Regions from separate parts of the Massilia consociata genome, predicted to be linked through region 3. Evidence: predicted binding sites of a transcription regulator. Region 3 holds the regulator's gene; each other region holds the start of a gene.

Region 1 (7,079 bases), on a different contig from region 3:
GTTGCCTCCAGCACCGTGGCCACGCTTTCGACCGTGGACAGGTTGGCGGCGATGCGGCCCTTGAGCAGCGCCGATGCCTCCTGCGCCACCGTGCGCGCCTGGCGCATGGCCGCTTCCTCGGCACTGGCGCTGTTCTTGACGGCGATGAAGGCCGAAGTCACGCCCATGCTGGCCACCACCAGCACGGTGGCGGTGACGCAGATCTTGGCGCTCAGGGACAGGGAAAAACGCCGCGCGCCGCGCGCGGCTGGTTGATCGTTCATGGTCGTCTCTCTCGTTATCAGAAGCTGCGGGCCACGCTCACCGCGAACGTGCCCTTGGCGGGGTTGGAATAGGCGATGGCGCCGTCGGCGCGCGGCACGCCCGTGGTGTAGCGGTCGTAGGCGTCGGTAGCGCCCCAGGCGCGCGTGTAAGCGGCGGCGATGCTCCAGCCACTGTCAAAACCCTTGGTCGCGCCCGCCTTGGCGTCGCGCCAGCCCCACATGGCATTGCCGGGGCCGGCCACGCGGCCGTCACCGGCGTGCAGGTTGAGCGTCACCCCGCCGCCCAGGTCGTGGTTGACGCCGATGTCGAGGTAACCGGTGCCGCGGGCGTTGGCAATGCCGAAGAAATCGCGCGACACGGTGCGGTAGTACTTCGCGTAGAAGGACTTGAAGCCCAGGCCGGGCACCAGTTCGGTGTAGTCGTACCGGGTGCCGCTGGCCTCGATGCGGGCGCCCGGATAGCGGTAATGCATGATGCTCAGGCTGACATCCAGCGGCCCGAGCGTGCCGGCGTAGCCGCCGTACAGGTCCCATTCGACACGGCCGCCTTCGATGAAGCGGTCGCTGACGGTGGAGGCCCAGGTGCCGAAGGACCAGCCGCTCGGGTGAGCGTAGTCGAGGCCTGCCTGCAGCGCGGGACGCCCCCAGCTCTGGCGCATGCCGCGTGACACGTACTGCGAGCCCAGCGTGACCGTGGCGGTGAAAGCAGGCGTGGCGCCGGCGGTATCGTCACCGCCAGCCTGGACGGCGGACATGGCCGCCACCAGTGGAAAGGCCGGCAGGAGCCGGAAAAACAGGGAAGTCATGGTTGTCTCGCAGGTATCCGGCGGAGACACGCATGCGGCTCCGCTCGCTCAGCAATTAATGCCGTACGGAAATTCTACGAGACAATTGTGAATATTCTCGAAAATGTGACGAGTTCGATAACGAGATTTTTTACCTTTCTGCGTCACTGGCGCAACACTCGGCAATTCCGGCAATTTCATTCGGGTTCCGGCACGTCGGGCCGCTCGATCAGCTCCTGCGCCAGCTTCAATCCTTTGACCATGAGCGAGAACGCCTCCTGCTTGGCCGCTTCGTCGGGCACGCGCAGCACGTACGAAGGGTGGTAGATCGTCACTACCCAGGCGCCGTCGTGGCGGATCGGCTTGCCCAAGGTGTCCTTGAGTGTGACGGTGGCCCGGCGCAGCACCGACTTGAGCGCGGTGGCGCCCATCGCCACGATGACCTTCGGTTTCACGGCCGCCAGCTCTTTTTCGAGCCAGTAATGGCAGGCCTCGATCTCGCGCTGGACCGGGGTCTTGTGCAGGCGGCGCTTGCCACGCGGCTCCCACTTGAAGTGCTTTACCGCGTTAGTGAGGTAGACGGACTGGCGGTCGACTTCGGCCTGGGCGAAGACGCGGTCGAGCAACTTGCCGGCCGGGCCGACGAAAGGCTTGCCGGCCAGGTCTTCCTGGTCGCCCGGCTGCTCGCCCACGACCATGATGGGAGCCCGCTTCGGTCCTTCGCCGCCGACGCCCTGAGTGGCGAACTGCCACAGCTCGCAGCGCCGACATTCGTCGATCTTCGAGGGTTGCTCGCGGTCCGGCTGGGCGGCCTCGGGCGTGATCGGGATCGTGGCGCCGCTCCTGCGGCCCACTGTTTGTACCTGTCCGATCTTGCGCGCGCCGAGTTCGGCCTGGCTCACCATGGAAGGCACGATCGCGCCTTCGGGCAGGTTCTTCCAGAAGCGCGACGGGATGTGGCTCTGCATCAGCTGGGCATTGACGCGCGCCGGGTTGAAGATGCTGCGGTAGTAGGTGAGCCAGAGCGCTTCGCCAGCGTCATCCAGGTCGGCCGCGCTCGACATCAGCGGGCCGGTGTGATGCAGGCTGGCGCCGTCCCACAGCACGCTGGCCTCGGGCGTGGCAATCATCCAGCTGGTCTTGCCCATGCGGGCAACGAAGTGTTCGGCCACCTGCGGCAGCACGTCGTGGCGCGGCTCGAACCAGGCGACGAAACGCGGGGCGCCTGCCTCGACCGGGCGCTCGCGGAATCGGATGTAGGCATGCATGTCGTGCTCCTCGCGGCGCACCGCCTTCACCATGCCGTGCAGGCGCGCGCCGTCCGGGTCGGCGGGTGACTGCACGTCGTGCTCGCCCTGCGTCCAGCGCCACACCACGCGGTAGAGAAAAGCCCAGCGATCCGGGTCGCGGTAGCAGGCGGCGGTCTGCAGCATCTCCATCAGCGAGCGCGGCAAGCGTGGTGCCGGCGGTCTTGCCGAATGCGTTGTTTGCAACGGATTGCCTGCATTATGGTCTGGCCCGGCAGGAGCCGGCGCACCCGAGAACAGGTCCTCTCCCCCTGGCCTGCCCCAGCTCACCGCCTCGGGCGGCACGCCGGCCTGCAACAGCGCGCGCGCGGCGTCGCGCCATTCGGCGAAACTCGTCACCGCCAGTGGCTGGCCGTTGACGACAGCATCGGTGGTGGCGTCGGGGTTCATGCCGCCTGCAGCTCCGGCCACAGGTTCATCTGCTCGGGGGCGTCGGCCAGGTGGCGCCGCAGGAGGTGGGAGCTGGCCGCTCCTTGCGCCGGCTTGTAGTCGGCCGTGACGATGAAGGGCGCGAGCTTCTTCATGCTGCAGCGCAGGCGCGACAGGTCTTCCCAGCGGATGCGGCGGATGCGGCGCAGGTCGACGATGCGTTTGGCGTTGCGGATGCCGATGCCGGGCACGCGCGCGATCATCGTCTCGTCGGCGCGGTTCAGGTCGAGCGGGAAATGCTCGCGGTTGTCCAGGGCCCAGGCCAGCTTGGGGTCGACGTCGAGCGCCAGGTTGCCGGACTGCGGCATCAGTTCGCCCGCCGTGAAGCCGTAGCCGCGCAACAAGAAGTCGGCCTGGTACAGGCGGTGCTCGCGCAGCAGCGGCGGCGGCGCCAGCGGCACGCTCTTCGGGCTGTGCGGAATCGGGCTGAAGGCCGAGTAGTACACGCGCTTGAGTTTGTAGCTGCCGTACAGCGTCTCGGCCGTGTTCAGGATGGTATGGTCGTCGCTGGCGTCGGCGCCGACGATCATCTGCGTGCTCTGCCCGGCCGGGGCGAACGACGGCGCCTTCGGCTCTTCAAGCTTTTCGTCGAGCTTGCGCCGGATCGAGCCCATTGCCAGCTTGATCGTGTGGACGTTCTTTTCCGGCGCCAGGCGGGTCACGCTGTCGTGGGTAGGCAGCTCGATGTTGACGGACAGGCGGTCGGCCCAGCGTCCGGCCTCGGCGATGAGAAGCGGGTCGGCGTCGGGGATGGTCTTGAGGTGGATGTAGCCGCGGAACTGATGCACTTCGCGCAGCTGGCGCGCCACCGCCACCAGCTGCTCCATCGTGTAGTCTGCCGACTGGATGATGCCCGAGCTCAGGAACAGGCCGTCGATGTAGTTGCGGATATAAAAATCATGCGTGAGCTTGACCACTTCCTCGACCGAGAAGCGGGCGCGCGGCACGTTGGACGTGCGGCGGTTGATGCAGTACTGGCAGTCGTAGATGCAGAAGTTGGTGAGCAGGATTTTTAGAAGCGACACGCAGCGGCCGTCCGGCGTATAGCTGTGGCAGATGCCCATGCCGGTGGTGGCGCCGAGGCCGTCCTGGCCTTCGGAACCGCGTTTCGGCGCGCCGCTGCTGGCGCAGGAGGCGTCGTATTTCGCGGCGTCGGCCAGGATTTCCAGTTTGTCGTTGAGTTCCATCGCACGCATTGAACTGTATGGGCATACAGTATACTATCGCACGCGTATGCACAGGGCGGATGGGGTCAAGTGTGCGGGCTTGTTGGCGGTTCAAAGTTGGGACAGGTGGTGCAAGAAGGCGGGTCAGTTTGCACGCTTAAATTGGGTTCCCGCCTGCGCGGGAATGACGTGCTTTGGCAGCGTACCTAATGTTAGGGCCTCTTCAACTCCACTAGCCTTAAAACCGTCATCCCGGCGAAGGCCGGGATCCAATTCCCCAGCGCAGAAACGAACGTAAAAAAAGTCCGGTTAGAAACCGGGCTTTCCTTTACAGTAAGATCAGACGCAGAAAATCAACGAATCGGCTTCCCGTCCGCATCCACCACGGTCACCTCGCCCCAACCCAGCGAGCGCACGCCCGCCTCGATCTTGCGCAGGTCGCCGATCACCATCCACACGACTTCGTCCGGCTTGATGAACTTGCCGGAGGCCGCACCCAGCTGCTGCGGGGTGAGCGCGCGCACGCCCGCCGCGTACTTGCTCCAGTAGTCGTCCGCCAGCCCCAGGTTCACGGTGGACAGCCCGGCCGACTCCAGCGCGTCCAGGGTGGCGAAGCGGCCCGGCAGGCGCGCCGTCATGTTGCGCATGATGCTCTCGTACTCGGTCCCCACCAGCGGACGTTCACCCGCCACGCCGCGCAGCTCCTTCTGCACTTCCTTCATCGCCTCGATCGTCTTGTCGGTCTGCACCGGGGCGACGACGACGAAGGGGCGCTGGCCGCGGACTTCCGACAGGCGGGCGCTGGTGCCGTAGCTCCAGTGCTTGTCCAGGCGCAGGTTGCGGTTCAGGCGCGAAGTCGCCATGCCGCCGAAGTTCGTCATCACCGGCTCCATCGCCAGGTCTTCCGGCTGGCCGTAGGCCTGCGACACGTGGGTGGCGACGATGGTCGACTGCGGCGCGTCCGGCTTGTCCACCAGGATCAGGCGCTTGCCCCGGGTCGGCGGCACGACCGCCATCTTCTTGGCGGGCGCCGTGCCCTGCTGCCACTTGCCGAAGCTCGCTTCCAGTGCCGGCAGCAGCTTGTCCATGGTGGTGTCGCCGGCGACGACGATGGTGGCGCTGCCGGGCTTGAACCAGGTGGCGTGCCATGCCGTCAGGTCGTCGCGGGTGAGCGCCTGCACGCTGCCCTCGAAACCGGATGCCGGCTTGCCGTAGGCATGCTCCGGGCCGTACAGCAAGGACGGCACCAGGCGCAGCGCCAGGCTGTTCGGCTGCGCCTTTTCCTGGCCGATCTGCGCGACCCGGCGGCTCTTCGAGAGCGCGAACTGGTCTTGCGGGAAGCTCGGCGCCAGCGCGGCCTCGGCCATCAGGCCGAGGGACGGCGCCAGGTTGGCGCTGGTCGCCTGCAGGCGCACCAACGACATGTCCTGGGTGGTGCCGGCGGACAGGCGTGCGCCCAGGTTTTCCAGCGCGTCCGACAGTGCGAATGCGTCGCGCGTCTTCGTGCCCTTGTCGAGCAGGTCGAGCGCAAGCGAGGCGGCGCCGGCCTTGGCGCTGCTGTCCGAGGCGGCGCCGGCGTCCACCGCCAGCGCCACGTTGACGATCGGGGCCGAGTGGCGTTCGAGCAGCACGACCTTCAGTCCGTTCTTCAGCTGCGCACGCTGCAGCGCCGGGAAGCTTACGTCCGGGGCCTCGCCCAGCGCCGGCAGCTTCTTGCGGTCGAGGGTCGATTTCACGGCCGCCAGCTTCGGCGCCGGCTTGACCGTCATCGTGTAGTGGTTGGCACGCAGCCAGCGGTTGGCGGCGTCCTTGACCTGGGCCGGGGTGCTGGTGGCATAGACTTCGAGGCGGTCGAGGTAGGCGTCCGGCTTGCCGCCGTAGGTCATGCTCTCGGCCAGCACGTCGGAGCGGCCGCCGAAGCCGCCCAGGCGCTCCAGGCTGCGCGAAAAATCGGCCAGTTCGCGCGTCTTCACGCGCTGCAGCTCGGCGCCGGTCGGGCCCTTGTCCAGCAGCTCGGCCATCACACGGTCCATCTCGCGTTCGACTTCCAGGGGATCGGCGCCCGGCTTGACGGTGACGATCAGGTTGAAGGTGCCGCCCAGCTCGGCGTCGTTGACGTAGGCGCCGACGTTGGTGGCCAGCCCCTTTTCGTAGACCAGGCGCTTGTCCAGGCGCGCGCTCTTCGAGCCGGCCAGCACGCCGGCCAGCAGGTTCAGGCGCTGGGTGTCGGCGTCCTTCCACGTCGAGGTATGCCAGCTGCGGTAGATGCGCACCTGCGGCACGTGGTCGTCCATCTCGTCGCGGATATTGCGGTCCAGCTGCGGGATCCATTTTTCCGTACGCGGCAGCGGCGGGCCCGGCGGGATCGCACCGAAGTATTTGTTGACCAGCTCGTAGGCGCGTTCCGGCGTGATGTCGCCGGCCAGCGAGATCACGGCGTTGTTCGGGCCGTAATAGGTGCGGTACCACTCTTTGATGTCGTCCAGCGAGGCAGCCTGCAGGTCTTCCATGTAGCCGATCGTCGACCACGAGTACGGGTGCGAATACGGGTACATCTTGCTTGATATTTCCATGCGCACGCGGCCATACGGCTGGTTCTCGCCCTGGCGCTTCTCGTTCTGCACCACGCCGCGCTCGCGCTCGAGCATCTCCTTCGAGATGTAGTTGCCGAGGAAGCCCATGCGGTCCGATTCGAGGAACAGCGTGCGCTCGAGCGCCGACACCGGCACGTCTTCGAAGAAGTTGGTGCGGTCGGTGTTGGTGGTGCCGTTGCGGTTGTTCGCGCCGAGGTCGTCCATCGCCTCGCGGAAGCCGTGCGGGTAGTTCTCGGAGCCGTTGAAGAAGAAGTGCTCGAACAGGTGCGCGAAACCGGTCTTGCCGCGCTTCTCGTTGCGCGAGCCGACGTGGTACCACATGTTCACGCCGACCACCGGCACGCTGTGGTCGGTGTGGACCAGCAGGGTCAGGCCGTTGGGCAGCACGAATTTCTTATGGTCGATGCTGTAGGCCTTGCGGTCGAACTTGAAGGGCGCGGCGGCGGTCGGTGCCGCGGCGTGGGCAGGCAGCGCTGCTGCGGCTGCGAGACCGAGCAGTAATGGGAGGGCGAGTTTTTTCATGGGTGTCTCGTGG
Region 2 (7,079 bases), on a different contig from region 3:
GCAACACTTGCGACGGCTCAAGGGTTGCCCGGCCCTCAACGCTGCATGACGCCACGCACCCTCAGCTCGGTGTGGCCGAAATCCATCATTTTCCAGCGGCCGCCCCAGGTCAGCCCCAGGGATTCGGCGACTTCACCGTAGAGTTGGTAACCGCGCATCGCCCACGGATCCTTTTCGGAGATCACCAGCTTGCCGTCGCGCAGGAAAGCGCAATCGGCGGCCAGTCCATACTGGTGCCAGCTCTGGAAGGCCCGTGCATTCGTCACATGGCTGCCGGCCCGCGCCAGTTCCTCCTGGCGTGCCGGGCTGCGGTAGCCTTCGAGCAGTGCCATGTCGTAACCGTGCTTTTCCTTCATGATCTTGAATGCCAGCAGCAGACGCTGGCTGAAGTCCGGATGCAGCAAGCCCCAGTTACGGCTCGCGTTCACCAGCATCGGCCGCACCACTTCCACTTCGGCCGTGGTGAAGACGCCGGGAGGCAGCGCCACCGGAGGTACCAGCCGCTCGCCCTGCAGCAGGGCCGCCACCTGGGCGTCGGGCAGCGTGGTGCTGCCCTCGTACACGGGCAGCATGGCCGGGCTGCTCAAAGCCAGCGCCAGCAGCGACGGAATCAACACCGCCGGCACCCCGACGGCGCAGGCGATCCGGTGGCGCTTGACGAAGCGCACGACGCTGCCGCGCAGATCGCCGGGAAGGCCGTCGCGTACCGAACCGGCATAGCGGCTGCCCGCGATCTGCCAGCCGGTGGCGCGCCGGGCGAGGTGCTGACGGATCATGAACAGTCCCCGTGCGACGAAAGCCCGGCCGCTGGGGAACAGCGCGAGCCAGATCGCACCCGTGGCAAGACAAAAGTACAGAAGGGCGAGAAAAATCAGCATCGCTTCCTCCAAGATTGTTTCTAATCAGAATTAGGAGAACCAATCTTAGGAGTAATGTCGTGCGGCCTACAGACGAAAATCAACCCGCCTCCATGCGACCGAACCTGATGTCGCCCCGCCGTACCAGTGGCGAGGACAGCATCCTCGCGATGCTCGAACGCGAGCCGGGGCGCCGGCATGGCGCCGCCGCGTCGCCTGCACGGCTCGCCTGGTACGGTGCCGGCGCCGCCGTCGCGCTGGCGCTGACCGCGACACTCGTGTGGCTGGCCTCGAACAACAATGACCTGAGGCCGGAGGTGGAGCAAAGCGTGCTTGCCGACGCCATCCATGCACCTCCGGCGAATCCTGCGCATCCCGCGCCCGCCGGCGCCATGCGCTCCGATTCGGCAAGCCCGGCGGCGCCACCTGCTGCGCCGCTGCGCCAGGTTGCCATGGCGGCACCGCCAGGCTCGCCCGCCGCTGACGGCCCGGCGCCGACGCAGCATGCGAGTGCGGTGATCGTGGACCAGCCTGCTGCCCCCGACGGCGTGCCGCCGCTGCGCCTGCTCAAGCCGGCGCAAGCACAACCGGCCCCGACCGTGCCGGTGCGTGAACCGGCGCCGGTTGCCGAGAACGCCGCGCGCCTGGCCGAACGCACTGCGCCGGCCGCTGCCAGGGCAACGGCCACCGCCCGCACCGGCGCCAGGCAGGCCTCCGTCACGCCTGCGCGGCCGGCCGCAGCGCCCGCACGTCAGGCCGCGCTGGCGCGCAGCGCCGCCCGTCCCGCACCCGCCAGGGCGCAGCGCCCCGGCAGCCCGCGCAAGACGAGCGATGGGCACGTGGACGCAGACGTGGCCCTGATTTCCGCCGTCATCGTGCATGCCAACGGCCACGCCCCGGAAGACTCGCAGATGACCGAACTCCTGTGCCCCAACGATTCCTGCAAGGCAGCCCCCGCCCGCCAGTAACGTGGCGAAAAGCCTGCATCAGCCGCGAAAAAGGCGGAAACTGCTGGGTTATTGATTCCGCGCAGCGTTATACTGTACATAAGCACAGTGCAACGTTACGACATGATCAGGGTTCTGGAAAACGAGTTTTATTACCTGGATAACTTCCAGCGCGTCCTCGACTGGATCGGCGAGCGTTATCGCGACCTGTTGGGCGACGAGGAGCTCGCCTTCCTCGCGGCGTTTCCGGCGCTGCCCAAGGCTGCGCGCGCCCTGTTCGTGCGCATGGTCATGCGCAAGGGGGACCTGTTTCGCGCGAGCAAACTGGTCTATCCCGAAATCGGCTGTCCGGTCGACGCTGCCCGCGACCTGCTCGCCACCGGCTGGATCGAAACCAACCCGGTCCTGAGCCTGGACGAACTGTTCGACCTGCTGTCAAAACCCGAGATCGCGGCGGCTTTCGGGACCCGGCTCCCGCAAAAGAACGCGCGCAAGGCCGAACAGCTCGAAGCCCTGCGTGCTGAATTTGCCGAGTCGCGCCCCTTCGGCGACTGGTACCGCGAGTGCGCCGACCTGGCGTTGCGCATCCACGTCAAGCCCTTGTGCGACCGCCTGCGCCTGCTCTTCTTCGGCAACCTGCACCAGGACTGGACCGAGTTCGTGCTGTCCGACCTCGGCATGTTCCGCTACGAGCAGGTCGAGATCTCGCACGCCTCGCGAGGCTTTCGCTCGCGCAGCGATGTCGACCATTACCTCGTCCTCCACGGCTGCAAGGAACGCTTCGCCGCAGGCGAACCGCTCGACGAGGTCGTGCGCGACCTGCCCGAGCACGCCTTCGGCAACGACTGGCTCGCGAGCCGGCGCGAAAAGCTGCTGTTCCAGATCGGCCAGCAGTACGAAAAGCAGAAGGACTGGGACAATGCCTACGCCGTCTACGCACGCTGCCGCTTTCCGGGCGCGCGCGGACGCGCCATCCGCGTACTGGAAAAGCATGAGCGTTTCGCCGAGGCCTACGACCTGCTGGCGCTGGCCCGGCAGGCGCCGGAAAGCGAAGCGGAGCGCCAGCACCTGATGCGCATCGGTCCGCGCCTCGCGCGCCGGCTCGGCCACGCCAGGCTGGCCGCACCGCGTACCACCGGTGTCCACCGCCTCGACCTGTGCCTGCCCATGCCGGCCGGCGACTGGTGGGTGGAAGGCGTGGTGCGCGAACACCTTGCCAGCGAGGAGGCGCCGGTGTTCTACGTCGAGAACGCCCTGGCCAATTCGCTGTTCGGCCTGCTGTGCTGGCGCGCCGTGTTCGCCGCCATTCCCGGCGCTTTCTTCCACCCGTTCCATCGCGGGCCGGCGGACCTGTACAGCGCCGACTTCCACCACCGCCGCGAGGCCGAGTTCGCGTCCTGCCTGGCCGAGCTCGAGGACGGCCGCTATGTCGGGACCATCCGCCGCAATTTCGAAGAAAAGGCGGGCATCGCCTCGCCCTTCGTGTACTGGGGAGCGCTGACCGGCGAGCTGCTCGACCTGGCGCTGGCCTGCATTGCGCCGGCGCACCTGCGCAAATGGTGCGAGCGCATCCTGGCCGACGTGAAAGCCAACCATACCGGCTTCCCCGACCTGATCCAGTTCTGGCCGCACGAAAAGCGCTACACCATGATCGAGGTGAAGGGCCCGGGCGACCGCCTGCAGGACAACCAGCTGCGCTGGATCGACTACTGCACGGCGCACGGAATGCCCGTGTCGGTCTGTTACCTGCAGTGGGAGGTGGCTGCTTGACTGCGGGCGGCCTCGCCGGTGACGGCCCGTGCTACAAGGTCGCCGTGCGCACCTTGTGCGAATTCACCGCCAAGCAGGGTGACCTCGACCTGCGCTTCACCCCCTCGCCCAGCGCCCAGGAAGGCATCGCCGGCCATGCCGTCGTTACGGCCCGCCGCGGCGGCAACTACCGCACCGAAGTGTCCCTGAGCGGCGACTGGGGCGGGCTGCACGTGCGCGGCCGCGCCGACGGTTACGACCCCGACCAGAACCTGCTCGAAGAGATCAAGACCCACCGCGGCAAGTTTTCGAGCATCCCCGACAACCACCGCCACCTGCACTGGGCGCAGCTGCGCGTCTATGGCCACCTGCTCTGCGTGGAGCACAGGCTCGAGCAGGTGAACCTGGCGCTGGTCTACTACGACATCGGCAGCGGCCAGGAGACGGTACTGCGCGAGACGCAGGATGCGGCGGCGCTGGCCACGCTCTTCGCGGACCTGTGCGCGCGCTTTTCCGCCTGGGCTGCGCAAGAGGCGGCGCACCGTGCGGCGCGCGACACCGCGCTGGCCACGCTGCGCTTTCCGCATGCGGATTTCCGTCCCGGCCAGCGCCAGCTGGCGGAGAACGTCTACCGCGCCAACACGAGCGGGCGCTGCCTGCTGGCGCAGGCGCCGACCGGCATCGGCAAGACCATCGGCAGCCTGTTCCCGGTACTGAAGGCGATGCCGCAGGAAGGCCTGGACAAGGTATTCTTCCTGGCCGCGAAGACGCCCGGGCGCCGGCTTGCGCTCGACGCCGCCGCCAGCCTGGCCGGCACGACCATCCCCCTGCGCGTGCTGGAACTCACCGCCCGCGACAAGGCCTGCGAACATCCGGACAAGGCCTGCCAGGGCGACTCCTGCCCGCTCGCGAAAGGCTTCTACGACCGCCTGCCGGCGGCCCGGTCGGCCGCCGTGCAGGTGGGCATGCTGGACCGCGAGGCCTTGCGCGAGGTCGCGCTTGCGCACGAAGTTTGTCCGTATTACCTGGGCAGCGAGATGGCGCGCTGGGCCGACGTGGTGGTCGGCGACTACAACTATTACTTCGACGGCGGCGCCATGCTGTACGCGCTCGCATTGGCCGACAACTGGCGCACCAGCGTGCTGGTCGACGAAGCCCACAACATGGTGTCGCGCGCGCGTTCGATGTACAGCGCGGAGCTGGAGCGCGGCAACCTGCGCGCGGCGCGGGCGAACGCGCCGGAGCCGGTCAGGAAGGCGCTCGAGCGCGTCGGCCGCGCCTGGACCGGCGTCGACAGGGAAGCGCCCGCGCCCTACCAGGTGCTCCCGGCCGTGCCGGAGAAGCTGCTCGACGCCCTGCAGAACGCCACCAGCGCCGTGAACGACTTCCTGGCCGAGTTCCCCGGACCGCTCGATCCGGACCTGCAGCGCTTCCATTTCGATGCATTGGCCTTCATCCGGCTGGCCGAATCCTTCGGCGCGCATTCGCTGTGCGACCTGGCGCGCGCGGGCGTGCGCGACTCGAACATTTGTATTCGCAACGTGGTGCCGGCGCCCTTCCTGGCACCGCGCTTTGCGCTGGCCCGTTCGGTCACGCTGTTCTCGGCCACGCTCGGCCCCTGGCACTACTTCTGCGACCTGCTCGGCATGCCGCCCGATACCGCCTGGGCCGACGTTGCCTCGCCGTTCAGCGCCAGCCAGCTCGAAGTCCACATCGCCGACGGCATCTCCACGCGCTACCAGCACCGCGCCGCCTCGCTCGGGCCGATCGCGGACCTCATCGCGCGCCAGTACGCCGCCAGGGAAGGCAACTACCTGGCCTTCTTCAGCAGTTTCGATTACCTGGAACAGGTGCTCGCGGTGCTGCAGGAACGCCACCCGGAGGTGCCGGCATGGCGCCAGGAGCGCCGCATGAGCGAACCGGAACGCGCCGCCTTCCTCGATCGCTTTGCCGCGGGCGGGCGCGGCGTGGGTTTCGCCGTGCTGGGCGGATCGTTCGGCGAAGGCATCGACCTGCCGGGTGAACGCCTGATCGGCGCCTTCGTCGCCACCCTCGGGCTGCCCCAGGTGAACCCGGTGAACGAACAGCTGCGCGAGCGGATGCAGGCGATGTTCGGCGCCGGCTACGACTACACCTACCTGTATCCCGGCATGCAGAAGGTGGTGCAGGCGGCCGGCCGCGTGATCCGCACCGAGCTTGATCATGGCGTCGTCTGGCTGATCGACGACCGCTTCGGCCGGCCCGAGGTGCGTGCCCTGCTGCCGGCCTGGTGGGACGTGGACGAGCGGCCCGGCGCACGCAGCTGAGGAGGCGATCAGCGCACCGCTTCGCGCACCCGCTGGTAGCCGCTGCGGCTGATCGGCAGCTTGACGCCATCCTTCAGCACCGCGCAATAATTGTCCTTGCTGGCCGGCTCGATGCGCGCGACCGATCCGACATTGACGATGTACGAACGGTGGATGCGGATGAACACCTGCGGGTCGAGCTGCGCTTCGAGCTCCGACAGGCTCTGGTGCTTGAGCCAGGCCCGCCCGCCTGCGTTGACCTGCACGTAATCGTCCTGGGCCTCGATGTAATCGATGGTGGGCGCCGGCACCAGGTGCACGCGGGCGCCATCCTTGATCAGGACCCGCTCGAGGTATCCGTGGCGCCGCGCCGCCTGCGCTACCAGCGCTTCCACCCCGGCCTGTCGCGGACGGCGGCTGCGCGCATGCTCCAGCGCCTGGGCCAGCCGCTCGCGGCTGAAGGGCTTGAGCAGGTAGTCGATCGCATGCACCTCGAACGCCCGCAACGCGAACTGGTCGTAAGCGGTGGTGAAGATGTAGTGCGGCGCATTCGGGCTCGTATCGGGCAACTTCGTGCCGGCCAGCTCCACCACTTCGAAGCCGTCCAGCTTGGGCATCTGGATATCGAGGAAGACCAGATCCGGAGCCAGCTCCCCGATGGCCTTCACGGCCTCGAAGCCGTTGGCGCACTCGCCGACGATCTCCACGTCGGGGTGGCGTTCCAGGTACTCGCGCAGCAGCGCCCGCGCCAAGTGCTCATCATCGACGATCAGTACGCGCATCCGCATCTCCCATCAGGCTTTCCGTTGTCTCCGCGGGCAGCACCAGGTCCACCCTGAACTTGTCGTCCTCGCGTGTCCAGTGCACGCTGGCTTGCCTGCCGTATGCAGCGGCCAGCCGCTGGCGGACATTGGCCAGGCCGATGGCACCGGGCGCTGCCGCTGCTCCCGCCTCGTCCGGATCGATGTCATTTTGCACCCGAAGACGCAGGAGCGAACCGGCGCGCTCGGCCCAGACCGTAATCCTGCCGCCATCGAGCATCTGCCCGATCCCGTGCTTGACCGCATTTTCCACCAGGGGCTGCAGGATCATCGGCGGCAGCAGGCATTGCGCAGCATCCTCGCCCACCTGCCGTGTGAACGCCAGGCGCGGCCCGAAGCGTACCTGCTCGATCGCCACGAAACGCTCGAGCAGCGCCATTTCCTCGCCCAGGCTGACCTTGCGGTGCGCCTCCAGCCCCA
Region 3 (7,079 bases):
CAACACCGGTATCGGCCACTGCCGCTATCCGACCGCCGGCTCCTCGAGCGAGGAAGAGGCGCAGCCGTTCTACGTCAACGCACCGTTCGGCATCACCCTGGCCCACAACGGCAACCTGACCAACCAGGCCCAGCTCAAGGAAGAGCTGTTCAAGAACGACCGCCGCCACATCAACACCGACTCCGACTCGGAAGTGCTGCTGAACGTGCTGGCCCACGAGGTCCAGGAAGCGGCCGACGGCTACAAGCTGGACACCGACGCCATCTTCAAGGCGGTCGCCGCGGTACACCGCCGCGTGCGCGGCGCCTATGCCGTGGTGGCGCAGATCGCAGGCCATGGCATGCTGGCCTTCCGCGACCCGTTCGGCATCCGTCCGCTGTGCCTCGGCATGAACGAGGGCGAGCACGGCACCGAATACCTGGTGGCGAGCGAATCCGTGGCGCTGGAAGGCCTGGGCTTCCGCTTCGTGCGCGATATCGCCCCGGGCGAGGCCATCTTCATCAGCAACGACGGCACGCTGCACGAGCGTCAGTGCGCCGAGAACCCGTCGCTGAACCCGTGCGCTTTCGAATACGTCTACCTGGCGCGCCCGGATTCGGTGATCGACGGCGCGTCGGTCTACGCCACCCGCCTGCGCATGGGTGAATACCTGGCCGACAAGATTCGCAAGGAAATCCCGGTCGAAGAGATCGACGTGGTCATGCCGATTCCCGATTCCTCGCGTCCGGCGGCGATCCAGCTGGCGCTGAAGCTCGGTGTCGAGTACCGCGAAGGCTTCATCAAGAACCGCTACATCGGCCGCACCTTCATCATGCCGGGCCAGAACATGCGCAAGAAGTCGGTGCGCCAGAAGCTCAACGCGATCGGGTCCGAGTTCAAGGACAAGAACGTGCTGCTGGTCGACGACTCGATCGTGCGCGGCACCACCAGCCGCGAGATCGTGCAGATGGCGCGCGACGCCGGCGCCCGCAAGGTCTACTTCGCTTCGGCTGCGCCGCCGGTGCTGTACCCGAACGTGTACGGCATCGACATGCCGACGCGCGACGAGCTGATCGCCCATGGCCGCACCAACGAGGAAATCTGCGCGGAGATCACCGCCGACCGCCTGGTCTACCAGGACGTGGATGCGCTCAAGAAGGCGATCTCGGACGTCAACCCGGCGTTGAAGAACTTCGAGGCTTCGTGCTTCGACGGCGTGTACGTGACCGGCGACGTGACCCCGGAATACCTGGATCGCCAGGAGTCGGCACGCCACAAGGGTGGCAGCAAGGGTGTGGAGGACGCGGCGACCAACCAGCTCAACCTCAACCGCCCGGTCACGGCCGAGTGACGGGGGCGGCATGACGGACAAGCGCTACGGTTTCACGACCACCATCCTGCACAACGACCGCAGGAAGAGCATCGAGCAGGGCTCGCTGCACAAGCCGGTGCACACCTCGGTGGCCTTCGGCTACGGCGATGCGCGCCAGCTGGCTTCGGTCTTCCAGGGCAAGGAGCCGGGCTTCCGCTACGGCCGCCAGGGCAACCCGACCGTCGGCGCGCTCGAGGACAAGATCACCAGGATGGAAGACGGCGTTGGCACGCTGTGCTTCGCCACCGGGATGGGCGCCATCGGCGCGCTGTTCCAGGCGTTGCTGCGTGCGGGCGACCACATCGTGTCTTCGTCCTTCCTGTTCGGCAATACCAACAGCCTGTGGCAGACGGTGGCAGGGCAGGGCGTGGCCGTGGATTTCGTCGACGCGACCGATGTCGCCAAGGTCGAAGCGGCCCTGACCCCGGACACGCGCATGGTCTTCGTCGAGACCATCGCCAATCCGCGCACCCAGGTGGCCGACCTGGCGCGCATCGGTGAGCTGTGCCGCGCGCGCGGCATCCTGTACGTGGTCGACAACACGATGACCACGCCTTACCTGTTCCGCCCGAAAACGGTCGGCGCGGGGCTGGTGGTGAACTCGCTGACCAAGTCGATCGGCGGCCACGGCAATGCCCTGGGCGGCGCGCTGACCGACACCGGCCTGTTCGACTGGAGCGCCTACCCGCACATCGCGGCCAACTTCCGCAAGCAGCCGGTAGCAGCCCAGGGCCTGGCCCAGCTGCGCGCCAAGGCGCTACGCGACTTCGGGGCGGCGCTCGGGCCGGAAGCGGCGCACCACATCGCGGTGGGCGCCGAAACGCTGGCGCTGCGCATGGAGCGCACCAGCAGCAATGCGCTGGCGCTGGCGCAGATGCTCGAGGCGGACGAGCGCGTGTCCGCCGTGTACTATCCCGGCCTGGCCTCGCATCCCCAGAACGGCATCACGCGGGAGCTGTTCCGCGCCGGCGGCTCGCTGCTCAGCTTCGAGCTGGTGGAGTCGATCGACCCCTTTGACTACCTGAACCGCCTCAAGCTCGGCATTCCGGCCAGCAACCTGGGCGACACCCGCACCCTGGTGATCCCGGTGGCGCACACCATCTTCTTCGAGATGGGGGCGGAGCGGCGCGCCAGCATGGGCATCGCCGAGTCGCTGATCCGGGTCTCGGTCGGCATCGAGGATACCGACGACCTGCTGATGGATTTCCGCCAGGCGCTCGACGCCTGAGCGGTCGGCGCGCTCTCCGGCGGCCGCAGGCTGCGGTCGTCAAAACGGCGCCTGTGGTTGCCGTTGTCAAAACGGCTCCTGTGGTCGCCGTCGTCAAAACGGCTCCTGTGGTTGCCGTCGTCAAAACGGCGCCTGTGGTCGCCGTCGTCAAAACGGCTCCGGTGGTCGCCGTCGTCAAAACGGCTCCTGTGGTCGCCGTTTTGTTTCAGCGGTTGAGCGGGGCGGGGGATTGCCGCTATCATGGGATTCTTTCCTCTTTCATCACCTGCCATGAAGACCAAGCTGTTCCTTGCATCCCTGCTGCTGTGCGGGTCCGCCTTTGCCGGGGAACTTGAAGATGCGCACGCCCTGTTCGCCAAGAAGGACTACGCGCAGGCGCAAAAGATCTACACGAAGCTGGCCAATGCCGGCAATCCGGAAGCCCAGCAGGCGCTCGGCCAGATGGTCTGGTATGGTGAAGCGGGGCAGGTGGACGAGGCGAAGGCGCGCGAGCTGTTCAAGAAGGCCGCGGCCAAGGGCAACAAGGTCGCAGCCGCGTCGCTCGACGTGATGGACCAGCGCGTCAAGCGCCGCGCCGAGATCGACTACTGGATCAAGGGCTACGACGGGGAAGACCTGAAGTCAGGCGAGTTCCGCTGCGTGGCGCCGCGCATTCCGGCGATGTCGAAGATTAATACGGACATCGACCGCATCGGCAATGCCGTGACCGCGTGGCAGGAGTGCTACAACAAATTCGTCACCAACCTGAACGCGGCAATGCCGCTGACCAAGCGCATCCCGGCCGATATCGCCAAGCTGATGAACAAGGACGAGACCGAGCAGTCGACGGCTTACCTGACCCAGCTGCAGTCCAACCTCACCGAGGAAGCGAAGGTGAGCTCGAAGCTGGTGCTCGCCGATTTCGCGGCCTGGCGCGCGGCGACCGAGGCATATGTGGCCGAGCACAACGCGATGGTGAAGGGCTTGCAGGAGGCGAAGAAGAGAGGGGAGTGAAGCGTTGGAGGCTACTCGCCGAAATGGGATTCCCGCACAGGCGGGAACCCGATTTTAGAAGCGCAGTGTCAGCATGTCAGTGCCAGCTGCGCATCAGTCCAACCGCCAGCCCCTCGAGCGCGAACTCGTCTTCCGGCTTTACCTGGATCACTTTGAAATCAGGATTTTCCGGCAGCAGTTCGACCAGGCTGCCTGTCTTGCGGTAGCGCTTGACGGTGACTTCCTCGCCAAGTCGCGCGACCACGATCTGGCCGTTCTTGGCGCTGTCGATCTTCTTCACGGCGAGGAAATCGCCGTCGCAGATGCCGGCATCGCGCATCGACCAGCCCTTGACCTTCAGCAGGAAATCCGGACGCGCCGAGAACATCGCGGCATCGACGGAATAGGTGGCTTCGACGTGTTCCTGGGCCAGGATGGGCGAGCCGGCAGCCACGCGTCCGACCAGCGGCAGCGACATCATGAGCGCCGGCGGCACCATCGGGACCTGTTCGACGGAAGCGCCGACCAGGCGGATGCCGCGCGAGGTGCCCGGCGAAATCTCGATCGCGCCCTTGCGCGCCAGGGCCTGCAGGTGTTCTTCGGCCGCATTGGCCGACTTGAAGCCCAGCTCGGCCGCGATTTCGGCGCGGGTCGGCGGGAAGCCGGTGTTTTCGATCGCTTCCTTGATCAGGTTAAGGATCTGTTCTTGCCTTGCAGTGAGCTTGAGCATGGATGTGTTACGGCAAATGGTTGTAAGAGCAGACTGTATTTTTGTACAGTATTCTGATATGCGCAAGGGCAAACACGGGAAAAGTGTAAAAAAATTGTGCAATGCGGGTTGCGGTCAGCGCGGACTGTGGCGCGATGCACGCAAATTGGGTTCCCGCCTTCGCGGGAACGACGTGCTATTGCTACAAACTCCGGTTGCGCCCAGCCTTGCCCGAGTCCTGAAAGCCGTCGTATGCCCCATTGGGGCCTACGACTTCCGGCGAAGGCCGGAACCCAATTTCGTTGCTTCACGTTGGCGTACGCGTCCCCTGTAACAACAACCCCAGTTCCCAACCGCCTCTTTTTCCGGCTATAATGGCAGGCTTTCCCTTCCCACACTCGTCTTGACGCCGAGGTGGGCATTTGTTTAAACGTCCTCAAGGAGTGTTGCATGCGTCATTATGAAATCGTTTTTATCGTCCATCCGGACCAGAGCGAGCAGGTTCCGGCGATGATCGAGCGTTACAAGACCACGGTGACCACCCGCGGCGGTAACATCCATCGCGTGGAAGACTGGGGCCGCCGCCAGATGGCTTACCAGATCCAGAAGCTGCCGAAGGCTCACTACATCTGCATGAACATCGAGTGCGACAACGAGACCCTGGTCGAGCTGGAAACCGCATTCAAGTTCAACGATGCCGTCCTGCGTCACCTGACCGTCAAGATGAAGAAGGCCGAAACCGCTCCGTCGCCGATGATGAAGTCGGTGCAGCGCGAAGACGCAGCCAAGAGCCACCGCGCGGAAGCAGCAGCCGCTGCCCCGGCCGCCGCTGCTTGATTGTTGACTGAGTTTTTCCAGGAAGTCCCAGAACCAGCGCAGTGAATCAACTTCAGCTCATCGCGACCATCGCGGAGCGGGATGTGCTGCGTTACACCCCGGCCGGCGTCCCCATCGTGGGTGCCATCCTGTCGCATAGTTCGCAGCAGGAAGAGGCCGGAGTCGCAAGGCTGGTCGCATTCGAAGTCCCCGCGCTGGCCGCGGGCGAGATTTCGGGCAGGCTGGCCGGCGCCGAACTCGGCGCCGCGTACCGGTTCGACGGCTTCCTCGCACGGAAAAACCGCAACAGCAAAGCCTTGGTGTTTCACATTATTGATTTCAGTGCCGCATAGTCGACGACTACGGCGCGTTAGATTACAGATACAGGAGCCTCGAAATGGCATTCGGTAAAAAGTTCGACAAAAACAAAGCTAAAGAAAAACTCAAGCGCAAACAGCAGAACCCGCTGTTCAAGCGCAAGAAGTTCTGCCGCTTCACCGCAGCAAACGTGGAACAGGTTGACTACAAAGACGTCGACACCCTGAAGGACTTCGTCCAGGAAAACGGCAAGATCATGCCGGCACGCCTGACCGGCACCAAGGCGCACTACCAGCGCCAGGTCGACACCGCCATCAAGCGCGCACGCTACCTCGCGCTGCTGCCGTACACCGACCTGCACAACGCTTAATCGCGTCGGTCAGTTCAGAATATCCTGGAGAAAAAACATGCAAGTTATCCTTTTGGAAAAAGTTGTTAACGTCGGCAACCTGGGCGACGTGGTCAAGGTCAAGGACGGTTACGCACGTAACTTCCTGATCCCGCAGAAGATGGCACGCCGTGCTACCCAGGCCGCCGTGGCTGAATTCGAAGTCAAGCGCGCCGAACTGGAAAAAGCAGCAGCTGAAAAGCTGTCGGCTGCCCAGGCACAAGGCGACAAGCTGAGCGGCATGACCGTCACCATCGCCCAGAAGGCGGGCGTGGACGGCCGTCTGTTCGGTTCGGTCACCAACTTCGACATCGCCGAAGCCCTGAGCAAGCAAGGCTTCCCGGTCGAGAAGTCGCAGGTTCGCATGCCGACCGGCCCGCTGAAGACCACCGGCGAATTCCCGGTTGCCGTCGCGCTGCACACCGATGTCGTCTCGGACATCACCATCGCCGTCGTCGGCGAAGCTGCTTAAGTCTTTGACGTAAGCAACTGTTGTATAAATGAAAAAGCCGGGTTCGCCCGGCTTTTTTTGCGTCCTGAAAAACGCGGCAATTATGACAGCCGCATGACAGGAGAAGGTATAATGCCCGCCATGAATTCTCCAGCCGATCCGCAAGTCGATTCCCTGCGCATTCCACCGCACTCCATCGAGGCAGAACAGTCCGTCATCGGCGGCCTGCTGCGCGATAACGCGGCGTGGGACCGCATCGCCGACTTCATGCACGCGGACGATTTCTACCGCTACGACCACCGCATCATCTTCGAGCAGATGGTCCGCCTGATCAACGCCGGCAAGCCGGCGGACGTGATCACGGTGTACGAGGCCTGCAACATGCTCGGCAAGGCCGAGGAAGTCGGCGGCCTGCAATACCTGAACGCGATGGCGCAGAACACGCCGTCGGCGGCCAACATCCGCCGCTATGCCGAGATCGTGCGCGACCGCGGCATCCTGCGCAAGCTCATCACCGTCGCCGACGAGATCTCGGGCAATGCCTTCAACCCGCAAGGCAAGGAAGTCAAGCAGATGCTTGACGAAGCCGAATCGAAGATTTTTGCGATCGCCGAGTCGGGCGCCCGAGGCGCTCAGGGCTGGAACCCGATCCAGCCGCTGCTCACGCAGGTGGTCGAACGTATCGACGAGCTGTACTCGCGCGAGAACCAGGGCGAGATCACCGGCGTGCCGACCGGCTTCATCGACCTCGACCGCATGACTTCCGGCCTGCAGCCGGGCGACCTGGTCATCGTCGCCGGCCGTCCGTCGATGGGCAAGACCGCATTTTCGGTCAACATCGGCGAG
Region 4 (7,079 bases), on a different contig from region 3:
AATGCCGCTTGCGCGGCGGTTAGTGGTGCAGCCAGTGTGCTTCATGCACGTTGCCGTAGCTTCTACGACAACAACCGCTCATGCGGCGCTGCTTAAACCGTGAAAGTTTAGCACAGCGCGTTGGCGGTTGCACTGCAACAGAGGGGATTTTGCCGTTTGGAAACGACAACGCCAGGCTTTCTTGCTGGCTGGCCAATGTTGCAAGTGGTTGGACCGCCTGTGGACGTCCGTTAACGGACAGCGCCAGCGCGCAGCGCCATCACCCGTTGAGGAATATGCCAAAGGCATATCGGGGATGACGCTCCGCGCTGGCGCCGGAGCAACGCTTCCGTTATGAAAGCGCGATGTGGTGGGCGGGGGTGATACGGCAAGCTTGCGGCCACGCCTGTCATATCGTCAGGACATGCCTGATGCCAGGCTCGTCCGTCATTGCAGCAGGCCTGGGGCCAGGACTGCTACAGCTCGTCGTCGTCGGGAGCGCCCTGCATTGCGGTCCGTGCAGCGCGTTGGGAGAATCCACGCTGCAGCAGGAAGCGCATCTGCTTGGCCCGCTCGGCCGCATCGGCGGCGACGGTACCGAACTTGCGGCGCCAGACTTCGATGGCGCGCGCCGTTTCGCTGTCGGCGAGCGAAGCTTTGATCTCGGCCAGCGCTTCACCGTTCAGGCCGTGGCTTTGCAGCTCGGCCATCACGCGACTGTTACCGAAACGTCCCGCCTTCCGGTGAATCAGGGATTCGGCAAAACGTTCCTGCGACAGCCAGTTGTTTTTCTCAAGGAAATCCAGGAGGGCTTCCACGTCATCGCCCTCCTCGGCATAACGGGCCAGCTTGCGCCCCAGCTCGAGCCGGCTGTGCTCGCGCAGCGACAGGTAGCGCAGCGCGCGCGCTTTCAGGCTCAGCTGGGGTGCAGGCATAGGCAGCTACAAGTTCAGCGATTACTCGCCGACTGCCTTCAGCTTGTCCTTGCCGCTGTCTTCAACAGCAGCGAGGACTGGCGGCAGCTCGCGCACGCCCAGCGCAGCACGGACCTTGTTCTCGATCTCGCGTGCCAGTGCCGGACGCTCTTTCAGGAACATGCGGGCGTTGTCCTTGCCCTGGCCAATGCGTTCGCCGTTATAGCTGTACCACGAACCCGACTTCTCGACGATCTTGTTGTCGGCGCCCAGGTCCAGGATTTCGCCTTCGCGCGAGGTGCCTTCTCCGTACAGGATGTCGAAGTGGGCTTCCTTGAACGGCGGCGCGATCTTGTTCTTGACGACCTTGACCTTGGTTTCGTTACCAATCACTTCGTCACCCGACTTGATCGAACCGGTACGGCGGATATCCATACGCACGGAGGCGTAGAACTTCAGCGCGTTACCGCCGGTCGTGGTTTCCGGGCTGCCGAACATCACGCCGATCTTCATGCGGATCTGGTTGATGAAGATGACCAGGGTGTTGGTGCGGTTGATCGAGGCGGTGAGCTTGCGCAGCGCCTGCGACATCAGTCGCGCCTGCAGGCCCGGGAGCGAGTCGCCCATGTCGCCTTCGATCTCGGCGCGCGGGGTCAGTGCCGCCACCGAGTCGATGACCACGAGGTCGACCGAGCCCGAACGCACCAGTGCGTCGGTGATTTCGAGGGCCTGTTCACCAGTGTCCGGCTGCGAGATCAGCAGTTCGTCCAGCTTGATGCCCAGCTTTTGCGCGTAGCCCACGTCGAGCGCGTGCTCGGCGTCGATGAAGGCGCAGGTGCCGCCCAGTTTTTGCATCTGGGCGATGGTCTGCAGCGTCAGGGTGGTTTTACCCGACGACTCCGGACCGTAGATTTCAACGATACGGCCGCGCGGCAGGCCACCGACGCCGAGCGCGATGTCCAGGCCCAGCGAGCCGGTGGAAACAGTCTGCACTTCCTCGACCGGCATGTTGGAATCCATGCGCATGACCGAGCCCTTGCCGAACTGCTTTTCAATCTGCGCCAGGGCGGCTGCCAGCGCTTTGCCTTTTTCCGAGGCGTTTACTGCGAGTTTTTTGTCGTCCATGGTGTACTTTCAGCTGTGGAGTAGGCAAGGTAGGGGCGCTACCACGCAAATCAAGGTCACTACTGTATAAAAATCCAGTGGTTTTGGCAAGCGAAAAATGGCGTTGTGGTAGGCTCGCATTGTTGCGATAAATCAAACACAATAAGGGCCTGACAACGGTCTAATGTATTTCCTGAAGGTGCCCCCATGCGAATTCTGCTCGCCGAAGATGATAGCGTACTTGCCGATGGATTAACCCGGTCGCTGCGCCAGTCCGGTTATGCCATCGATTGCGTCAAGAACGGCCAGGATGCCGACACGGCCCTGTCCACCCAGGAGTTCGACCTCCTGATCCTCGACCTCGGCCTGCCCAAGCTGTCCGGGCTGGAGGTGCTGCGCCGCCTGCGCGCGCGCGCCTCGCTGCTGCCGGTGCTGATCCTCACCGCGGCCGATTCGGTCGAGCAGCGCGTCGAGGGCCTCGACCTCGGCGCCGACGACTACATGGCCAAGCCGTTCGCCCTGTCGGAGCTGGAGGCGCGGGTACGTGCCCTCACCCGCCGCGGCGCCGGCGGCGGCTCCACCGTCGTGCGCCACGGCCCGCTGGTATACGACCAGGTCGGCCGCAGCGCCTACATCAACGACCAGATGCTCGATCTTTCCGCACGCGAGCTGGGCCTGCTGGAGGTGCTGCTGGCCCGCACCGGCCGTCTCGTCTCCAAGGAACAGCTGGTCGACCACCTGTGCGAATGGGGCGAGGAAGTCTCGAACAACGCCATCGAGGTCTACGTGCACCGCCTGCGCAAGAAGATCGAGATCGGCGGCGTGCGCATCGCCACCGTGCGCGGCCTGGGCTACTGCCTCGAAAAATTTGCCGAGCCGGCGAACGGCGCACCGAAGCAGGCCGCCCCCGCCGGGAACAGGTGAACGGCCGCGCCGCCGGCGCCGCCGGGCCGGCCGAACCCGGGCCGGCCGCGGCGCCACGCAACGAACCCGCGCAGCGCGCGTCCCCGCAGCCCGACCCCGCGCAGTCCGAGCCTTACGTTCCGCCCAACCCCGAGCCGGACGAGAACATCCAGCACTCGCTGTTCGGCGAGATCCTCGATTGGATGCTGGCCCCGCTGCTGCTGCTGTGGCCGATGAGCATCGCGATCACCTACCTGGTGGCCAAGTCGATCGCCAACCAGCCCTTCGACGATGCGCTGGAAGACCGCGTCACGGTGCTGTCGCAACAGATCCGCACGGTGTCCGGCCAGCCGGTGGTGCAGCTGCCCGGCAGCGCGCGCGACATCCTGCGCGCCGACGACGTGGACAGCGTGTACTTCCAGATCAGCGGGCCGGACGGCGGGCACCTCGACGGCGACCGCGACCTGCCGCGCCCGCGCGACGCCGACGCCGCCGGCACCGACGAGCGCGCACGCAGCGGCGCCGTGGCCTTCCGCAACGACAGCATCCATGGCACCCCGGTGCGCGTCGCCTACTCCTATGTGAACCTTGATCCCGTGCCGGAGCGCGGCCCGGCCGCCGGCGGTGCGACCGCTACGGCCCCCGGCCTGGCCCTGGTCCAGGTCGCAGAGACCCTCGACAAGCGCGCCCACCTGGCCAACGAGATCATCAAGGGCGTGATCCTGCCCCAGTTCATCATCCTGCCGGTGATCCTGGCCCTGGTCTGGTTCGCCCTGTCGCGCGGCCTGAGTCCGCTGGCCGAGCTGCAGCAACGCATCCGCGCCCGTCCCCAGGACGACCTGTCGCCGATCGACCCGCGCCAGGTGCCGGAAGAGATCTCGCCGCTGGTCGGCTCGTTCAACGACATGCTCGAGCGGCTGGCGCAGACCGTCGAGATGCAGAAGCGCTTCATCGCCGACGCCGCGCACCAGATGAAGACGCCGCTGGCCGGCATGCGCATGCAGTCCGAGCTGGCCCTGCGCCAGGTCGATCCGGACGAGATCCACCGCTCGCTCGAACAGCTGGCCAAGAGCTCGGAATCGGCCACGCGCCTGGTCAACCAGCTGCTGGCGCTGGCGCGCGCCGAGAACCAGCCGCACGCCGGCCTGGCGTTCGAGGAGATCGACCTGGCGCAGCTGGCGCGCGCCACCGTGCAGGACTGGGTGCAGGCCTCGTTCACGCACCGCATCGACCTCGGATTCGAGCCGCAGGACGAACCGCTGGTCATTGCCGGCAACGCCCTGATGCTGCGCGAGCTGCTGTCGAACCTGATCGACAACGCGCTGCGCTACACGCCGCAGGGCGGCAGCGTCACGGTGCGCGTGCGGCGCGACGGCGAGCACGCGCTGCTGGAAGTCGAGGATACCGGCCCCGGCATCGCACCAAGCGAGCGCGTCCACGTGTTCGAGCGCTTCTACCGCATCCTGGGCACCAACGTCCAGGGCAGCGGCCTGGGGCTGGCGATCGTGCGCGAGATCGCGCAGCAGCACGGCGCCGAGATCGACATCTTCAACAACCCGCGCAGCCATGCGTCCAAGTACCCCGGCAGCCTGTTCCGGCTGACCTTCCCGCCACCCGTCCATGACCTCGCCGATGCAGAATGACCCGTCCCCTCTCCCGCACGAAGCGGCCCGCACCGACATGCGCCGCGCGCACTGGGAGCGCACCCGCCGCATGACCCTCGTCCTGGTGTCGCTCTGGCTCGTCGTCGGCTTCGGCACCGTGGCCTTCGCGCGCGAGCTCTCGCAGTTCACGCTGTTCGGCTGGCCCCTGTCGTTCTACATGGCGGCGCAGGGAGCGTCGCTGGTGTCGCTGGCGATCATCGGCTTCTACGCCTGGCGCATGCGCCGCCTCGACCGCGAGCATCCCGGCGCGGAGACGCGAGCGTGAGCGCCAAGCCACCCTACTTCCGCAAGCTATCGCGCTACTACCTCTGGTACACAGCCTGCTTCGCGCTGTTCCTGGTCTCGCTCTACCTGCTCGAGCAGGAAGGCATGCCGCGCCTGTGGATCGGCTACATCTTCATGGCCGCAACCATCGTGCTGTACGCCACCATCGGCGTGGTCGCGCGCACCTCGAACGTCACCGAATACTACGTGGCCGGGCGGCGCGTGCCGGCGCTGTTCAACGGCATGGCGACGGCGGCCGACTGGATCTCGGCGGCCAGCTTCATCAGCCTGGCCGGCGGGCTGTATCTGTATGGATTCGACGGTCTGGCCTACATCATGGGCTGGACCGGCGGCTTTGTGCTGGTGGCCCTTCTCATCGCCCCCTACCTGCGCAAGTTCGGGCAGTACACCATCCCCGACTTCCTGGCGGTGCGCTACGGCGGCGGCGCGGGCGGGCGCGGCGGCCCGGTGCGGGCACTGGCGGTGGGCGCCACCATCCTGGTCTCGTTCACCTACGTGGTGGCACAGATCTATGCGGTCGGGCTGATCGCCTCGCGCTTCACCGGCGTCGATTTCTCGGTCGGGATCTTCCTCGGCCTGGCCTCCATCCTGGTCTGCTCGTTCCTGGGCGGGATGCGCGGCATCACCTGGACCCAGGTGGCGCAGTACATCATCCTGTTGGTGGCCTTCCTGATCCCGACCATCTGGCTGTCGGCCAAGCACGCGGACAATCCGGTGCCGCAGGTGGCCTACGGCTCGCTGCTGCCCAAGCTGGCCGCGCGCGAAGCCCAGCTGGCGAACGACCCGCGCGAACAACAGGTGCGCGCCGAGTTCCGGCGCCGCGCCGACGAATACGATGCCCGCCTGGCCGCGCTGCCGGCATCGTGGGAAGCCGGCAAGCTCGAGGCCCAGCGCGAACTGGCCGCCGTCCGCGCCCGCAATGCCTCGCTGGGCGAAGTGCGCCAGGCCGAGCGCGCGCTCAACACCTATCCGGGTTCCGCGGACGAAGCACGCGCGCTGTGGCTTGAATTGCGCGACGCCAACCTGGCACGCGCGCGCATGCCCGCGCCGCACGCCACCCCCTTCCCCGGGGCGACCGAAGAAGACTCGGACAAGCGCCGCAACAACTTCCTGGCCGTGGTGTTCTGCCTGATGTTCGGCACCGCCGCCCTGCCCCACATCCTGATGCGCGCCTACACCACGCCTTCGGTGCACGAGACCCGCGTGTCGGTGTTCTGGACCCTGTTCTTCATCCTGCTGATCTACCTGACCATCCCCGCGCTGGCGGTGCTGGCGAAGTACGACATCTACACCTCGCTGGTGGGCAGCGACTTCAGCAACCTCCCCACCTGGATCTCGTACTGGGCCAACGTCGACAAGGTCAGTCCCCTCGTCAAGGTAGCCGACATCAACGGCGACGGCATCGTGCAGCTGGCCGAGCTGGCCATCGACGCCGACGTGCTGGTGTTGGCCACGCCCGAGATCGGCGGGCTGCCCTACGTGATTTCCGGGCTGGTGGCGGCGGGCGGCCTGGCGGCGGCGCTGTCCACGGCCGACGGCCTGCTGCTGGCGATCTCGAATGCGCTCTCGCACGACGTGTATTACAAGATGGTCGACCCGGGCGCCTCGACCCAGAAGCGGGTGACGATCTCCAAGCTCCTGCTGCTGGCGGTTGCCTTCATCGCGGCCTACGCCGCCTCGCAGCGGCCGGCCGACATCCTGTCGCTGGTCGGCGCCGCGTTCTCGCTGGCCGGCTCCACCCTCTTCCCGGTGCTGGTGCTGGGCGTGTTCTGGAAGCGCGCCAACCACGTGGGCGCGATCTCCGGGATGCTGGCCGGCTTTGCCGTCTGCCTGTGGTACATGCTGCGCGCCAGCCCGGCGCTGGGAGGCAGCGTCGAGGCCTCCTGGCTCGGCATCCAGCCGCTGGCGGCCGGGGTGTTCGGCATCCCCGCCGGCCTGCTGGCCACGGTCGTGGGCAGCCTGCTGAGCGCGCCGCCGAACAGCGCCAGCGCCGGCATGGTCGAGTACATCCGGGCGCCGGAGCAGGAACCTGCCGGCCGCCCTTAGCTGCTTCTCAGGGGCTTCTCAGCTACTTGTCCGGCCGTATCGGATGCCAACACGCGACAGTGCATATGCGTGCGGCATGGAGTTGAGCCGGACAGCCTGCAAAGGGTTTTACCAATGCGGCGGGGCTGTTATTGTTAGGGCGCCTTTTTCGGCACTTTTTTTCTAGAGCCAACATGACGTCATT

The links. The regulator LexA, encoded in region 3, represses DNA repair genes until DNA is damaged. The targets are predictions, from matches to a motif close to ACTGTATNNNNATACAGT.
Region 1: a site for LexA is predicted at 3,984-4,001, ahead of ACFFJK_RS20015 (putative DNA modification/repair radical SAM protein). Genes of this name have one in related genera too.
Region 2: a site for LexA is predicted at 1,897-1,914, ahead of ACFFJK_RS11090 (VRR-NUC domain-containing protein). Genes of this name have one in related genera too.
Region 4: a site for LexA is predicted at 2,080-2,097, ahead of recA (recombinase RecA). Genes of this name have one in related genera too.

The regions. Positions count from the first base shown of each region.
Region 1 is NZ_JBHLWP010000019.1:118,594-125,672, reverse strand. Features, by position in the region: gene ACFFJK_RS20030 (methyl-accepting chemotaxis protein) at 1-263, opposite strand, end outside; gene ACFFJK_RS20025 (TorF family putative porin) at 281-1,069, opposite strand; gene ACFFJK_RS20020 (UdgX family uracil-DNA binding protein) at 1,246-2,745, opposite strand; gene ACFFJK_RS20015 (putative DNA modification/repair radical SAM protein) at 2,742-3,971, opposite strand; gene ACFFJK_RS20010 (M16 family metallopeptidase) at 4,304-7,066, opposite strand.
Region 2 is NZ_JBHLWP010000011.1:5,769-12,847, forward strand. Features, by position in the region: gene ACFFJK_RS11080 (M15 family metallopeptidase) at 36-878, opposite strand; gene ACFFJK_RS11085 (hypothetical protein) at 971-1,825, shown strand; gene ACFFJK_RS11090 (VRR-NUC domain-containing protein) at 1,928-3,574, shown strand; gene ACFFJK_RS11095 (ATP-dependent DNA helicase) at 3,571-5,859, shown strand; gene ACFFJK_RS11100 (LytR/AlgR family response regulator transcription factor) at 5,868-6,620, opposite strand; gene ACFFJK_RS11105 (sensor histidine kinase) at 6,598-7,079, opposite strand, start outside.
Region 3 is NZ_JBHLWP010000013.1:60,571-67,649, reverse strand. Features, by position in the region: gene purF (amidophosphoribosyltransferase) at 1-1,330, shown strand, start outside; gene ACFFJK_RS13675 (cystathionine gamma-synthase family protein) at 1,341-2,579, shown strand; gene ACFFJK_RS13670 (tetratricopeptide repeat protein) at 2,850-3,572, shown strand; gene lexA (transcriptional repressor LexA) at 3,649-4,281, opposite strand; gene rpsF (30S ribosomal protein S6) at 4,711-5,097, shown strand; gene priB (primosomal replication protein N) at 5,139-5,429, shown strand; gene rpsR (30S ribosomal protein S18) at 5,474-5,764, shown strand; gene rplI (50S ribosomal protein L9) at 5,802-6,254, shown strand; gene ACFFJK_RS13640 (replicative DNA helicase) at 6,375-7,079, shown strand, end outside.
Region 4 is NZ_JBHLWP010000016.1:208,871-215,949, forward strand. Features, by position in the region: gene recX (recombination regulator RecX) at 456-914, opposite strand; gene recA (recombinase RecA) at 936-2,018, opposite strand; gene ACFFJK_RS18110 (response regulator) at 2,205-2,921, shown strand; gene ACFFJK_RS18115 (sensor histidine kinase) at 2,918-4,543, shown strand; gene ACFFJK_RS18120 (DUF4212 domain-containing protein) at 4,521-4,829, shown strand; gene ACFFJK_RS18125 (sodium:solute symporter family protein) at 4,826-6,895, shown strand; gene ACFFJK_RS18130 (alpha/beta hydrolase family protein) at 7,069-7,079, shown strand, end outside.